3 regions of the Shewanella indica genome follow, and region 1 is predicted to be linked to each of the others. Evidence: riboswitches for the same ligand, from Rfam matches in the RefSeq annotation. Region 1 holds a riboswitch; each other region holds the start of a gene.
The links. A riboswitch is a leader RNA that binds a small molecule or an ion and turns the genes downstream of it on or off. The one in region 1 is predicted to bind lysine.
Positions count from the first base shown of each region.

Region 2: another riboswitch for lysine. It lies ahead of SIL79_RS12490 (Na+/H+ antiporter NhaC family protein); the one in region 1 lies ahead of SIL79_RS04750 (Na+/H+ antiporter NhaC family protein).
Region 3: another riboswitch for lysine. It lies ahead of lysC (lysine-sensitive aspartokinase 3); the one in region 1 lies ahead of SIL79_RS04750 (Na+/H+ antiporter NhaC family protein).

Region 1 is NZ_JAWXXR010000001.1:1,031,543-1,035,774, reverse strand. Features, by position in the region: gene rimO (30S ribosomal protein S12 methylthiotransferase RimO) at 1-1,271, opposite strand, end outside; gene SIL79_RS04755 (oxidative stress defense protein) at 1,507-2,214, shown strand; lysine riboswitch at 2,421-2,592, shown strand; gene SIL79_RS04750 (Na+/H+ antiporter NhaC family protein) at 2,675-4,232, shown strand, end outside.
Region 2 is NZ_JAWXXR010000001.1:2,774,413-2,778,644, reverse strand. Features, by position in the region: gene rlmM (23S rRNA (cytidine(2498)-2'-O)-methyltransferase RlmM) at 1-463, opposite strand, end outside; gene SIL79_RS12490 (Na+/H+ antiporter NhaC family protein) at 749-2,320, opposite strand; lysine riboswitch at 2,402-2,600, opposite strand; gene SIL79_RS12485 (electron transfer flavoprotein subunit alpha/FixB family protein) at 2,691-3,614, opposite strand; gene SIL79_RS12480 (electron transfer flavoprotein subunit beta/FixA family protein) at 3,615-4,232, opposite strand, start outside.
Region 3 is NZ_JAWXXR010000001.1:676,298-680,529, reverse strand. Features, by position in the region: gene arcA (two-component system response regulator ArcA) at 16-732, opposite strand; gene SIL79_RS03130 (DUF3293 domain-containing protein) at 1,293-1,727, shown strand; lysine riboswitch at 1,810-1,987, shown strand; gene lysC (lysine-sensitive aspartokinase 3) at 2,124-3,491, shown strand; gene SIL79_RS03120 (succinylglutamate desuccinylase/aspartoacylase family protein) at 3,481-4,232, shown strand, end outside.

The DNA.
Region 1 (4,232 bases):
GCGCCTTCCTCGTCCACATCATCGATAAGGACATCCAGCTCACGGCCTACCAGGCGCGCCAGCCGCTCGGCACTGATCTCGGCCTGCACCTGCATGAAACGCTCATAGCGGTCCTGCTTGACCTCTTCACTGATAAGCTCGGCCAAGGTATTGGCCACGGCGCCATCGACTTCCGAGTACTTGAAGCAGCCCACTCGGTCCAGCCTTGCTTCACGCAGGAAGTCCAGCAGGATTTCGAAGTCTTCTTCGGTTTCACCGGGGAAGCCGACGATAAAGGTTGAGCGGATCACCAGATCCGGGCAGATCTCACGCCATTTCTTGATGGCGTCCAACTGGCGGTCGACCCGGCCGGGGCGCTTCATCATCTTGAGCACGCGAGGGCTGGCGTGCTGCAGTGGCAGATCCAGATAGGGCAGGATCAGTCCTTCGGCCATCAGCGGGATCAGCTCATCGACCCAAGGGTAAGGGTAGACATAGTGCAGGCGCACCCACACACCCATCTTGCCCAGGTGGCGGGCCAGGGTAGTGATATCCTGCTTCACCGGCATGCCGTTCCAGAAATCGGTGCGGCCGCCCTTGTCTTTGCCGTAGGCCGAGGTGTCCTGGCTGACGACCAGAATTTCCTGAACGCCACTTTCCACCAGGCGTTTGGCTTCATCCAGCACGCTGCCGACACTGCGGCTGTCCAGATCGCCCCTCAACGCCGGAATGATGCAGAAGGTACAGCGGTTGTCGCAGCCTTCGGAAATCTTCAGGTAGGCATAATGCTTGGGGGTCAGCTTAACGCCGGCTTGCGGGATCAGCGAGGTGAAGGGGTTGTGCTCCGGCTTGGGCACATATTTGTGCACATGGTTCAGCACGGCTTCATAGCTGTGGGGGCCGGTGATCTCCAGTACATCCGGATGCACTTCGCGGATCTGGTTTTCCTTGGCGCCCAGGCAGCCGGTGACTATCACCTTGCCGTTTTCTTCCAGCGCTTCACGCACGGCATCCAGCGACTCTTCCACCGCGGCATCGATAAAGCCACAGGTGTTGACTATTACCAGGTCGGCATTGTCATAGCTGTTGGTAACCTCATAGCCGTCGATGCGCAGTTGGGTGAGGATCCGCTCGGAATCCACCAGGTTTTTGGGGCAGCCCAGGCTGACAAAGCCGATGCGATTGCCGCTGGTTTGGGCCTCGGCAGGGCTGTTTTCCTGTGCCAGAGTCTTGGCCGGAGTGTCCAGAGTCGTGGTCTGCTTGGGATCAAAAATGTCGACTGATTTCTTCAAGAGCTGTTTTCCGCAATGCTAAAGCTGATGGAGCACGCTTGGGTGCCGGTAAAATTGGCGGCGATTATACCTCAGCCATAGAAAAGGTACAGTTGGGCTGGCTAATTTATGTTCTATGTTGCCATCTCGGTTGCCGCTTCAAAACGTCGTTGAAAAATTTTTTGATTTTTTTAACCCTTTTGTCAGCCGGCTGCGTTTCTATGGTCAACGAAAGCGAACTTTTTGGAGAACCAAGATGAAAAAATCTCTGCTGAATCTGGCGCTGATAGGCGCATTGTTACCCGCTACTCTGATGAGCCACTCAGTACTGGCTCAGGATAGACCTCTGCTGGAAACCACAGGCGTCAGCCAGATACAGGTTGAGCCCGATATGGCCGAAATCCATGTTGAAGTGTCATTAAGCGAATCTGATGCCAAGGCGGCCAAGGCCGCATCCGACAAGGCTGTGGCCGCTTTTATCGAGCGCCTGCTCAAGGCCGGGGTCGCCAAGGAGTCGATTGCCGCCGCCAATCTGAATCTGCAACCTGAGTATGTTTACCTCAAGGACAAGGCGCCCGAGCTCAAGGGGTATCGCGCCAGTCGCAGTGTGACAGTGTTGGTGAAACAGTTGGATCAGCTCAATCCCATACTGGACTCGGCGTTAATAGGCGGGATCAACAAGGTGAACCAGATCAACCTTAAGTCCAGTAAAGAAGCCGAGATGCGCAAGCAGGCGCGGCAGGCGGCCATTGAAGATGCCAAGCAAAAGGCCAGTGAACTGGCGGCCGGATTCGGCGAGAAACTCGATGGCGTCTGGTCGATTCGTTATTTCGACCAAGGCCCGGTGCGTCCTGTGATGTACAAGGCCGCCATGATGGCCGAAGGTGCTATCAACCAGAGCTATGAGTATGGCCAGGTAACCTTCTCCGACAGGGTCGAGGTCAGCTACAAGCTGCGTGACTGAGGTAAGCATCGGGGGGAGAGCCGTTGGCTCGCTGATGGAGCGAAGCAGTTTTTAACCGTGGCTCGTGAACAAGCGGTGCCGGTATTGCTAGGCCGTGACATGAGTCACTTCCCCTGGGCTTAATGCCCGCCTAGCGGGATATTTACCGCCAGAGGCGCAATCCGGCTTGCTATTGGGGCTGTGATAGTTAGAATGCCAGTCGAATACCTTTGAGTAGAGGCGCGCTGCCTAAAAGTAACCGGGAAGAGGGTGATGCCTTTGAGGCCCGGGGAAAGGAGTCGGCGCCGAAGTAGCCAGGCCATCAAACCTAGCTGCTGGTTCTGTATCTAACAGGTGCAGGACTGCCATAGTCATCCACTATGGAGCGCTACCTGAAGGAGCTGAGAAGTTTCTGCCCTCCTTGGTCTGAGTTTCTTCGATCCTATCGGTAGATCTCCACCTTTCTTGGTGTAAAGAGATCATGAATATCATGCATTTTGCGGACTCTCCCTGGTCCATAGTTCCTCCTCTGCTGGCGGTTGCGCTGGCGATCATCACCCGTAGAGTACTGCTCTCCCTTGGGGTAGGCATAGTCGCCGGCAGCCTGATGTTGCAGCAGTTTTCACCGCTGCAATCGCTGCGCTACCTGTTTGACAGTGTGCTGAAAATCTTCTGGGTCGATGGTGCTCCCAACAGCGATAACCTGAATATGTTGCTGTTTATGCTGCTGCTGGGTGGGCTTATCAGCTTGATGACCGCCTCGGGTGCGACCCGGGCCTTCGCCGAATGGGCCGCCAGGCGCTGCCAGAGCCGCAAGGGCGCCAAGTCGCTCACCGGCTTGATGGTGTTTGCCTTTTTTATTGACGACTTTTTCCACAGCCTGTCGGTGGGGCCCATTTGCCGCCCTGTGACCGATAGATTCCAGATCTCCCGCGCCAAGTTGGCCTATCTGCTGGACTCGACTGCGGCGCCCGTATGCGTATTGATGCCCATTTCTTCCTGGGGAGCCTATATCATCGCCCTGGTGGGCGGCATACTCGTGGCCCATGGGGTGACAGAGCAGAGCCCGATCGCCGCTTTTGTGCAGATGATCCCCATGAACCTCTATGCGGTATTTACCCTGATCATGGTGGTGGTGGTGATCGCTTTCCAACTGGATATTGGGCCGATGCGACAGCATGAGCAGCGGGCGCTCGAAGGTAAGCTCTGGGATGAATCCAAGGGCAGGCCCATAGGGCTGGATATGGAAGCCCCGGCCGACAGCCGCGGCGGCATGCTGGATATGGTGTTGCCGATAGTGACACTGACGGCGGCGAGTATCTATTTCATGCTGGACTCCGGGGCTCAGGTATTGGCCGCCAATGGTCAGGCCTTCAGTGTGCTGGGCGCCTTTGAACATACCAATGTGGGCTCATCTTTGGTTTATGGCGCCCTTTGCAGCCTGGCGGTGTCCGGCTTGTTGGCCCTGCGTCTCGGCCTTGGGATATCCACTTGGCTGCGCGCCGCCCCCAGAGGCGTCATGGCCATGTTGCCGGCTATCAATATACTGCTGTTTGCCTGGACCATAGGCGCCGTGGTGCGTGACATGGAAACCGGCAAATATCTCGCTAGCCTGGCTAACGGCAACCTGCCCGCAGGGCTGCTGCCTGTGGTGGTGTTTGTGCTTTCCTGCGCCATGGCCTTTGCCACAGGCACCAGTTGGGGCACTTTCGGTATCATGTTGCCGCTCGCCGGTGATATGGCTGCCGCCAGCGATATCCAACTCCTGCTGCCCATGTTGTCGGCTGTGCTGGCCGGCGCTGTGTTTGGCGATCACAGTTCGCCCATCTCCAGTACCAGTATTCTGTCGGCCACCGGTGCCGGCTGTCACCATATAGACCACGTACTGACCCAGTTGCCTTATGCCCTGACAGTCGCCTTCGGGGCAGCGCTCGGTTATCTGGCCATGGGGCTGCTGCATTCCACCCTGGCCGGTTTCCTGGTGAGTGCCGCTTGGTTTGCACTCTTCTGCCTCTACCACGCCAGGCGTTTCCAGGCGG
Region 2 (4,232 bases), 1.7 Mb from region 1:
CCGGTGCCACAAAGCACACATGGATTATCGGCCGCTTGGGGTTTTCCTTGGCCAGCAGAGTACCACTCTGTTTCAGCGACTGACGCAGCGGCACGGTAAACTTACGGCAGAAGGTCAGCAGCTCTTTGGCTTCGTTGGTATCCGGAGTTTCGACCCTGAGCTCACCGCCCTTGCTGACATCTTCAAGCGCGGCGGTAATTGGCCCTACCCTGTCTTCCGGAGGCAGGTCGCTGAGCAGATCGCCGCAAACAAACATCTGCCGGGCAAAGATCAATGAGTCCAGCGCCAGTTCCTGTGCCAGGGTATCGGCTTCCCCTTCGGCAAAACATTGAAAGATCACATAGGCATCGTTGTTGTTGGCCTTGACGAAACCACCGACATTGAGCAGTGCCGCCCGATTTTGGATCTCGGCCGCGCACTCTTTTTCATAGCCGGCACGACAAAACAGAAACAGGTTGTTCATTGGTATTTCCAAACAGTGAATCTTACCGGAAAGCCTCCGGCAACTGGCGAAGGCGGCAAGTATATCAGAAGCCTTTTCCCATCGCAGGTTAGTTATTCCATTCCTTGTTGGACTTTAAACCAGCATTAATCTTGATCAGGTATTCAAATACGGCCGAACTTGATGCCGGCACACGACTCTTTACCAAAGCCAACTCCCAAGCTGAATCAAGTAAACGAAATGGCATTACAACAAAACACCCGCCATCAGGGCGGGTGCTGTTAACGCAAGCTATTGGGTGGCAGCTCAGGCATTAGTATTCTTGGGTTGTTGCCATTTGAGCCACACCAATCCCAGCAGGAACAATACACAGCTACAGGCAAGCCCCAACCATACCGACTCGGTAAAACCGAGCACTATATAACCACCGAGGGAAATAAGCGCCACCAACACCGCATAAGGCAGCTGAGTCAACACGTGATCGATATGATGACAGCCGGCACCTGTAGATGACAGAATCGTGGTGTCCGATATCGGCGAGCAGTGGTCGCCAAATACAGCACCGGCCAGCACGGCCGCCAACATAGGCAACATCATACTGCTGTGGCTGCCCATAGCCATATCGGCAGCAATCGGCAACATGATCCCGAAAGTGCCCCAGCTGGTGCCGGTAGAAAAGGCGGTAAGCCCAGCCAAAATAAATAACACGGCCGGCAGCAAGGCAAAGGGAATATTGCCACTGGCGAGACTGGCCATAAACTTGCCGGTTTCCAATGAGCCTATGATCCCGGCTATGGTCCAGGCAAACATCAGAATATAGATGGCCGGCAACATAGAACGGGCACCCGAGGTGAGCGCCTTGAGGATCATCTTGGCTTCAATCTTCTGGATAAAGGCCAGCAGCAGCGTTACCACCAGTCCGATGGAAGCGCCAAAAAACAGTGACGAGCCCACATCGGTTTTCTCAAAGGCACCTATGATGCTGAAAGGCAGGCTTTCTGCCGCCAGGGCATCGGCGCCGCTGGAAACCATAAAGTAGAAAGTCGCCACCACCAAGACACCTATGGGCAGGAACAGGCCGTGCACCTGACCGGTTTCCGCCTCGGGCAGATCGGCATTGGCACCGGGAGGCAGTCCCTTGGACTCATCATAGAGATTGCCTTTACGGGCATTAAGCTCGTGTTTGCGCATGGCGCCGATATCCAGCTCCATATAGGCCACGCATAGCAAGAGCGCCAGGGCAAACAGGGCATAGAAGTTCATCGGGATCATCTGCACGAAAGCGCTCAGATGTCCGGTCTCGGTAAAACCATGAGCCGTGAGAATACCGCCGATAAGGGCAATAATATAGGCACCCCAGCTGGAAACCGGCGAGATAACGCACACAGGCGCTGCGGTTGAATCCAAAAGATACGCCAGTTTGGAGCGGGAGATATAATATCTGTCGGTCAGCGGTCTAGCGATACTGCCCACCACCAGGCTGTTGAAGTAGTCATCGATAAACACCACACAACCGAGAAACATGGTTAGCAGCTTAGCATCACGACGATTGCGGATATGCTGTCTGGCCCAGTTGGCAAAGGCTCTGGCAGAGCCACTAACAGTAATCAGTGCAGTGATCATTCCCAGCAGCACCAGGAAACCCAGAATATACAGGTTCCAGGCATTAAAAGCGCCATCGTCCCAAACCAGGGAAAGCACCCTTTGCCCCAGATAAACCCCGGTATCCAACACCGACCATTGATTGAGCAACAAGGCTCCGATCAGTATTCCCAGCCCTAGAGATAACAACACCCGCCGGGTGAAGATCGCCAATAAAATTGCCACAACCGGCGGCAACAAAGAGAGTGCCGAGTCGGCATAACTTAGTACTGTCATTGAGTCTTGTTCTTCGTTAAATACGAATGGAGGGCAACTGAACTGGTGGGAAAAGGCAAAAACATACCGAGTAGCACCTGTCCTTTCAGTAGCGCTCCATAGTAACGTCAATCTGTCATCCCGACAGAATATACTATGGCAGTGCTGCCCCTATTTGGTAACAGCCCCAGCGGTGGACTTTGATGAGTCGCAACCCCTTCGGCACCAAATCCTTTCGCGATACATAAACGGAATCACCCTGCTTACCGCTACTGATATTTAGTGCGCCTCTACTTCTCAGGACGCCTGATTTCAGGCGTGAGGCACATAAAAACATAGGCGGCTTTGAGGATGCTACCCCAAAGCCGCCTATCGTGACCTAGATCACAGATTAAATCAACTCGTTCAACTTGGGCACCACATCAAACAGATCAGCTTCCAGACCATAATCGGCAACCTGGAAAATAGGCGCTTCAGGATCTTTGTTGATAGCCACTATGACTTTTGAATCCTTCATCCCGGCCAGATGCTGAATCGCTCCGGAGATACCCACAGCAATATACAGCTCTGGCGCCACAATTTTACCTGTCTGACCGACCTGCAAATCATTGGGAACAAATCCGGCATCTACGGCGGCCCGTGATGCACCTACGGCGGCGCCAAGCTTATCGGCCAAGGTTTCCAGCATGGCAAAGTTTTCGCCACTGCCCATACCGCGACCACCGGAAACAATCACTCTGGCACTGCCAAGCTCCGGACGAGCCGACTCGGTCAAACTCTGAGAGACAAAGCTGCTCTTGGCGTCAAAGACGCTGTCGAGCTGATTGATTTCAGCTGAACCTGTCTCGGCAACGGCGTCGAAGGCGCTGGCGCGCACTGTGGCCACTTTCTTGTTATCCAGACTCTTAACGGTCGCCATGGCGTTACCGGCATAGACGGGACGGACAAAAGTATCGGCATCGATCACCTTGGTGATCTCAGAAAGTTGAGCCACATCCAGCAAAGCCGCCACTCTTGGCAGTATATCCTTACCCTGGCTTGAGGCTGCAGCCAGAATATGGCTGTAGTCGCCACTCAAAGACAAGATGAGCTCACCAATATTGTCGGCAAGATGAGCACCATAGGCAGGATTATCGGCCAACAGTACTTTACTGACACCTTCAAGCTTGGCGGCGGCATCGGCTGCGGCCTTGCAATCCTGACCGGCAACCAAGAGGTGAATATCTCCACCTATGGCTTTGGCCGCGGCGACGACTTTGGCTGTGTCCTGTTTCAGGCTGGCATTATCGTGTTCTGCTATTACTAATACGGCCATTTAGATCACCTTCGCTTCGTTTTTCAACTTGTCCACCAGCTCCTCAACGGAAGCCACCATCACACCCGCCTGACGGCTGGCCGGCGTTGCTACCTCCAACACCTGTACGTGCTGCTTGAGAGTCACTTCCAGATCCTCAATGCTCATGGTTTCCAGCGGCTTGCGCTTGGCCTTCATGATATTGGGCAAAGAAGCATAGCGAGGCTCATTCAGACGCAGATCCGCTGTAACTACAGCCGGTAGAGGCATGGACAGAGTCTGTAAACCACCATCCACTTCACGGGTAACCAGCAAAGTTTCACCTTCCAGCTTCACTTCAGATGCAAAGGTTGCCTGAGGCATACCGGCGAGCGCTGCCAGCATCTGTCCGGTCTGATTGTTATCACCATCGATGGACTGCTTGCCGATCAGAATTAGCTGCGCCTGCTCTTTGTCCTGCACTGCCTTGAGTAACTTGGCAATAGAAAGGGGCACCAGCTCTTCATCGGTTTCAATGTGAATGGCACGGTCGGCGCCCAGAGCCAATGCGGTACGCAGTTGCTCCTGTGCCGCCTTGGGACCTATGCTGACAACAACGACCTCAGAAGCACTGCCGGCTTCTTTTAGACGTACGGCTTC
Region 3 (4,232 bases), 360 kb from region 1:
GATAACGCGTGTTTATCAGTCTTCCAGATTACCGCAGAAACGGTAGCCTTCGCCGTGGATGGTGGCGATGATTTCCGGTGTATCAGGCACACTTTCGAAGTGCTTACGGATACGGCGGATAGTCACATCAACAGTACGGTCATGTGGCTTAAGCTCACGGCCGGTCATCTTCATCAGCAACTCGGCGCGGCTGAGGATCTTGCCTGGGTTTTCCACAAAGTGCAGCATGGCGCGGAATTCGCTACGCGGCAGCTTGTAAGACTCACCCTGAGGGCTGACCAGTGAACGGCTGTTGATCTCCAGGCTCCAACCATTGAAACGATAATGTTCCACGGCGGCCTTTTCTTCAATTTCAGCTCCTGAGCTGTTGACACGAGTCAGCAGGTTGCGGGCACGAATAGTCAACTCACGAGGGTTGAACGGTTTGGTGATGTAATCATCGGCACCGATTTCCAGGCCCAAGATCTTGTCTACTTCGTTATCACGACCGGTAAGGAAGATGAGGCCGATATTGTTGATTTCGCGCAACTCCCGCGCCAACAGCAAACCATTCTTACCTGGCAGATTGATATCCATAACCACCAGGTTCACCTTGTTTTCCTGCAAGGCTTTGTGCATCTCTGCGCCATCATTGGCTTCGGTTACCACATAACCTTCTGCCTCGAAAATACTTCTCAGCGTGTTACGGGTAACGGCTTCATCTTCAACGATCAGAATGTGCGGGTTTTGCATGTTATTTACCTAATTAAATCAGTTTATCTAACCATGAGCGCGGGTGACGCTCCGCTATACTCTCTAAAACGCCAACATTCACAGGGTTCACGTAAGTGCTGTTCAAAACTGAAATGAAACGGCAACACACTTCATGATTAGCAAAAAGTATGCTCTCCACCTGGAGAGGCGCGAACTGTACTCTCTAGGATTCCCAGTGGCGGGATTTAGTTCCTGAAAGACATGGAAAATCCAGAAAATGCGATCTTAAAACCAGATTACATTTGGTACAGAGTCGTTATCATTAGAGACTTATGCTGTCGCGTAATGGCGCTAGCCTGGTCACACGCTTAACTCTAGGTCTCTGTCGATACAATCCATTGTACTAGGATTAGGCATTTGTTAACAAATGAAATGTTAACAAATTAATGTTTAACTATGATCTAAGTCACAAGTTTTTATGTTAGATATTGAAACTTAAGCGTTTTGTGTTTTGTCTTACTGTGAGCTTGCTCACGGGGCTAGGGGATTTCGTAAGCCTTTGCTAGAATAACTCCGGTTCATTAGAGACAGATACTACAATGGATGCTGCATTTGAAAGTCTCTGGCAGTACTACCAGAGCGCATGCTTTTTTTTGACTCAGTCGTTTTCTTCCGCTGTTCCTTTTGCCATTGTCACCGCCCATAACCCTCTGGGGCAAAAATTGACTTCCTGCCAGAACCGTCTTCTCGATCGGCAATTACAAGGTGATATTGATAAGCTCGGCATACCCTATCGGGCCATTATAGGTGCGGCTGAGGATCTCAGTCATATGGAAAAAAGTTGGGCCCTGTTTTTGGATAAGGCTGCGGCAATCGAACTGGCATTCAAGTACCGTCAGAATGCACTTTATTATGTGGATAAAGGCTTACTGACATTAGTGCCCTGCCATAAAGGCAAGCATGAAATAGAGCTTGGATTATTTGCAAGCCGAGCTCGTTTGGTCAATGAATTACCTGAACTTAGTGATAAATAAGTTGAGGATATTTCATCGGATGCAAATTAGCATTGACTTCATAAGGGCTTTATTGCTAATTTTTTCATCCCTTTCGCAAGAAAGGAACAGAAGAGGAGCGTTAACTAGGTAGTGAGTCAGAGGAAACCAATTTCCTATGACGGCTCATGAGGGAGATTAACGCCGAGGTCGGGATGCGTATTGGTAACGCTCTCCGGTCGGTTGGTCAGGCTGAATCCTGGCGGCTGTCACCTGGTTTTTGGTGGAGAGCTTCTGGTGACGATCGCTTTGTCCCTACTTTGGGGTGCGTTATCTCAGCACCAGGCTCTTCGAACGTTATCTGTTCGGAGCTTAACTCATGAAGTCTATTCTCGTTGTCGACCTTTCCCTGTCACCTGCCTGTGGGGGAATGCGCTGATGTCTCTTGTTGTTGCCAAGTTTGGCGGTACCTCAGTTGCCGATTATCAGGCGATGAATCGCTGTGCCGATATAGTGCTTGGAAATTCGGCTACTCGTCTGGTTGTGGTGAGTGCATCCAGTGGCGTAACCAATCTGTTGGTGGAGTTGTCTCAGGCAGACATGGGGGATGAGCGCCGTCTCAAATTATTGAAAGATATTGCCAGCATTCAATATGCGATTCTGGACAAACTTGGTAGACCTGCTGCTGTTGCCGCGGCGCTGGATGCCTTGCTCAGCCGTATGGCAACGCTCAGTGCCAAGCTGTTGCAGGGGCCGAGTAATGCTATGGTTGATGAGATCCTGTCCCTTGGTGAGCAATGCTCTTCAGCGCTGTTTGCCGCGGTATTGAGAGAACGCGGTGCCAAGGCCAGCGCCTTTGATGTGCGTCAGGTGATGCGTACCGATAGCCATTTCGGCAAGGCCGAACCACAAATCGCCGAACTGAAGCGACTGGCGACAGAGAAATTACAACCCTTGCTTGAGCAGCAACTGTTGGTGACCCAGGGGTTTATCGGTGCCGATGCCGAGGGGCGAACCACTACCCTTGGGCGTGGCGGCAGTGATTATTCCGCGGCTCTGTTGGCAGAAGCTTTGCAAGCCGATGCGGTTGAGATCTGGACCGATGTAGAAGGGATTTACACCACAGATCCCAGACTGGCTCCCAACGCCAGGCCTATCGCAGAAATCAGTTTTAATGAGGCGGCGGAGATGGCTACTTTTGGCGCCAAGGTGTTACACCCTGCCACCATCTTGCCGGCGGTGCGCCAACAGATCCAAGTGTTTGTCGGTTCCAGTCGGGCGCCGGAAAAAGGCGGCACCTGGATCCGCCATCAAGTGGAAGATGAGCCGGTATTCAGGGCCGTTGCCGTGAGACGAGATCAGACCCTGCTTAACTTGCATAGTTTGCAGATGTTGCATGCCCAGGGCTTTTTGGCTGAGACCTTTGCTGTGTTGGCGCGGCACAAGATCAGTGTCGATCTCATTACCACCTCAGAGGTGAATGTGTCGCTGACCCTGGACAAAACAGGCTCAGATTCAGCCGGTAAGGGGCTTCTGACCGAAGCTCTGCTGCAAGAGTTATCGCAAAACTGCCGGGTGCGGGTGGAAGACAAGCTGGCTCTGGTGGCGATCATTGGCAACAAGATAGCCACTACCGCCGGGATCTGTCGCCGGGTATTTGAAGTGCTCGAACCCCATAACGTCCGAATGATCTGTCAGGGCGCCAGTCCACACAATCTCTGTGTCTTGGTGTCTGAAGCCGAAGCCGGTGATGTGGTGGCCGCTTTGCATCGTAACTTATTTGAAGGTGCTCAGGATGCAGCTTGAACACCTGCAGGTTGGGGAGCTGGCCGCAGGTCAGCCTATCACCATCCCCATATATCGCTTCAAAGGCACCGGTCACTCGGCGCCCAGCGTCTATATTCAGGCCAATGTGCATGGCGCCGAGGTACAGGGCAATGCGGTGATTTTGCAATTGTTGCAGTACTTCAAGGCGCATCCGCCTCTGGGAGATGTCACTCTGGTGCCTTTGGCCAACCCCTTGGGGATCAACCAGAAAAGCGGTGAGTTTACCTTAGGCCGCTTCGATCCCATCACAGGTATCAACTGGAACCGAGCCTATCTTGAGCAGGTCGTCCATCTGGATGACTGGTATCCGCAGTATAGTGAGCTGCCGGAGCAAGCACTGTTTGATGCTTTTCGTCAGCTTCTCATTGCCAACTGTGAACAGGCATTGGCCAATCCCTGGGGAGTGACGACCGGCCAGAGATTGGCGCTCAATCTGCAGAAACTGGCACATGGCGCTGACATAGTGCTGGATCTGCACACCGGCCCCAAGTCCTGTAAACACCTTTATTGTCCCGAGTATGAGCTGTCAGCTGCCGACTACTTTCATATTCCCTACACCTTGGTGATGCCTAAAGGCTTTGGCGGTGCCATGGATGAAGCGGCCTTTAATCCCTGGTGGCAACTCAGCGATTATGCCAAGAGTAGGGGGCGAGATCTAAAAGTCGCAGTATCGGCCTTTACTTTGGAGCTTGGCAGTCAGGAGCGTATCGATCTTGCCGA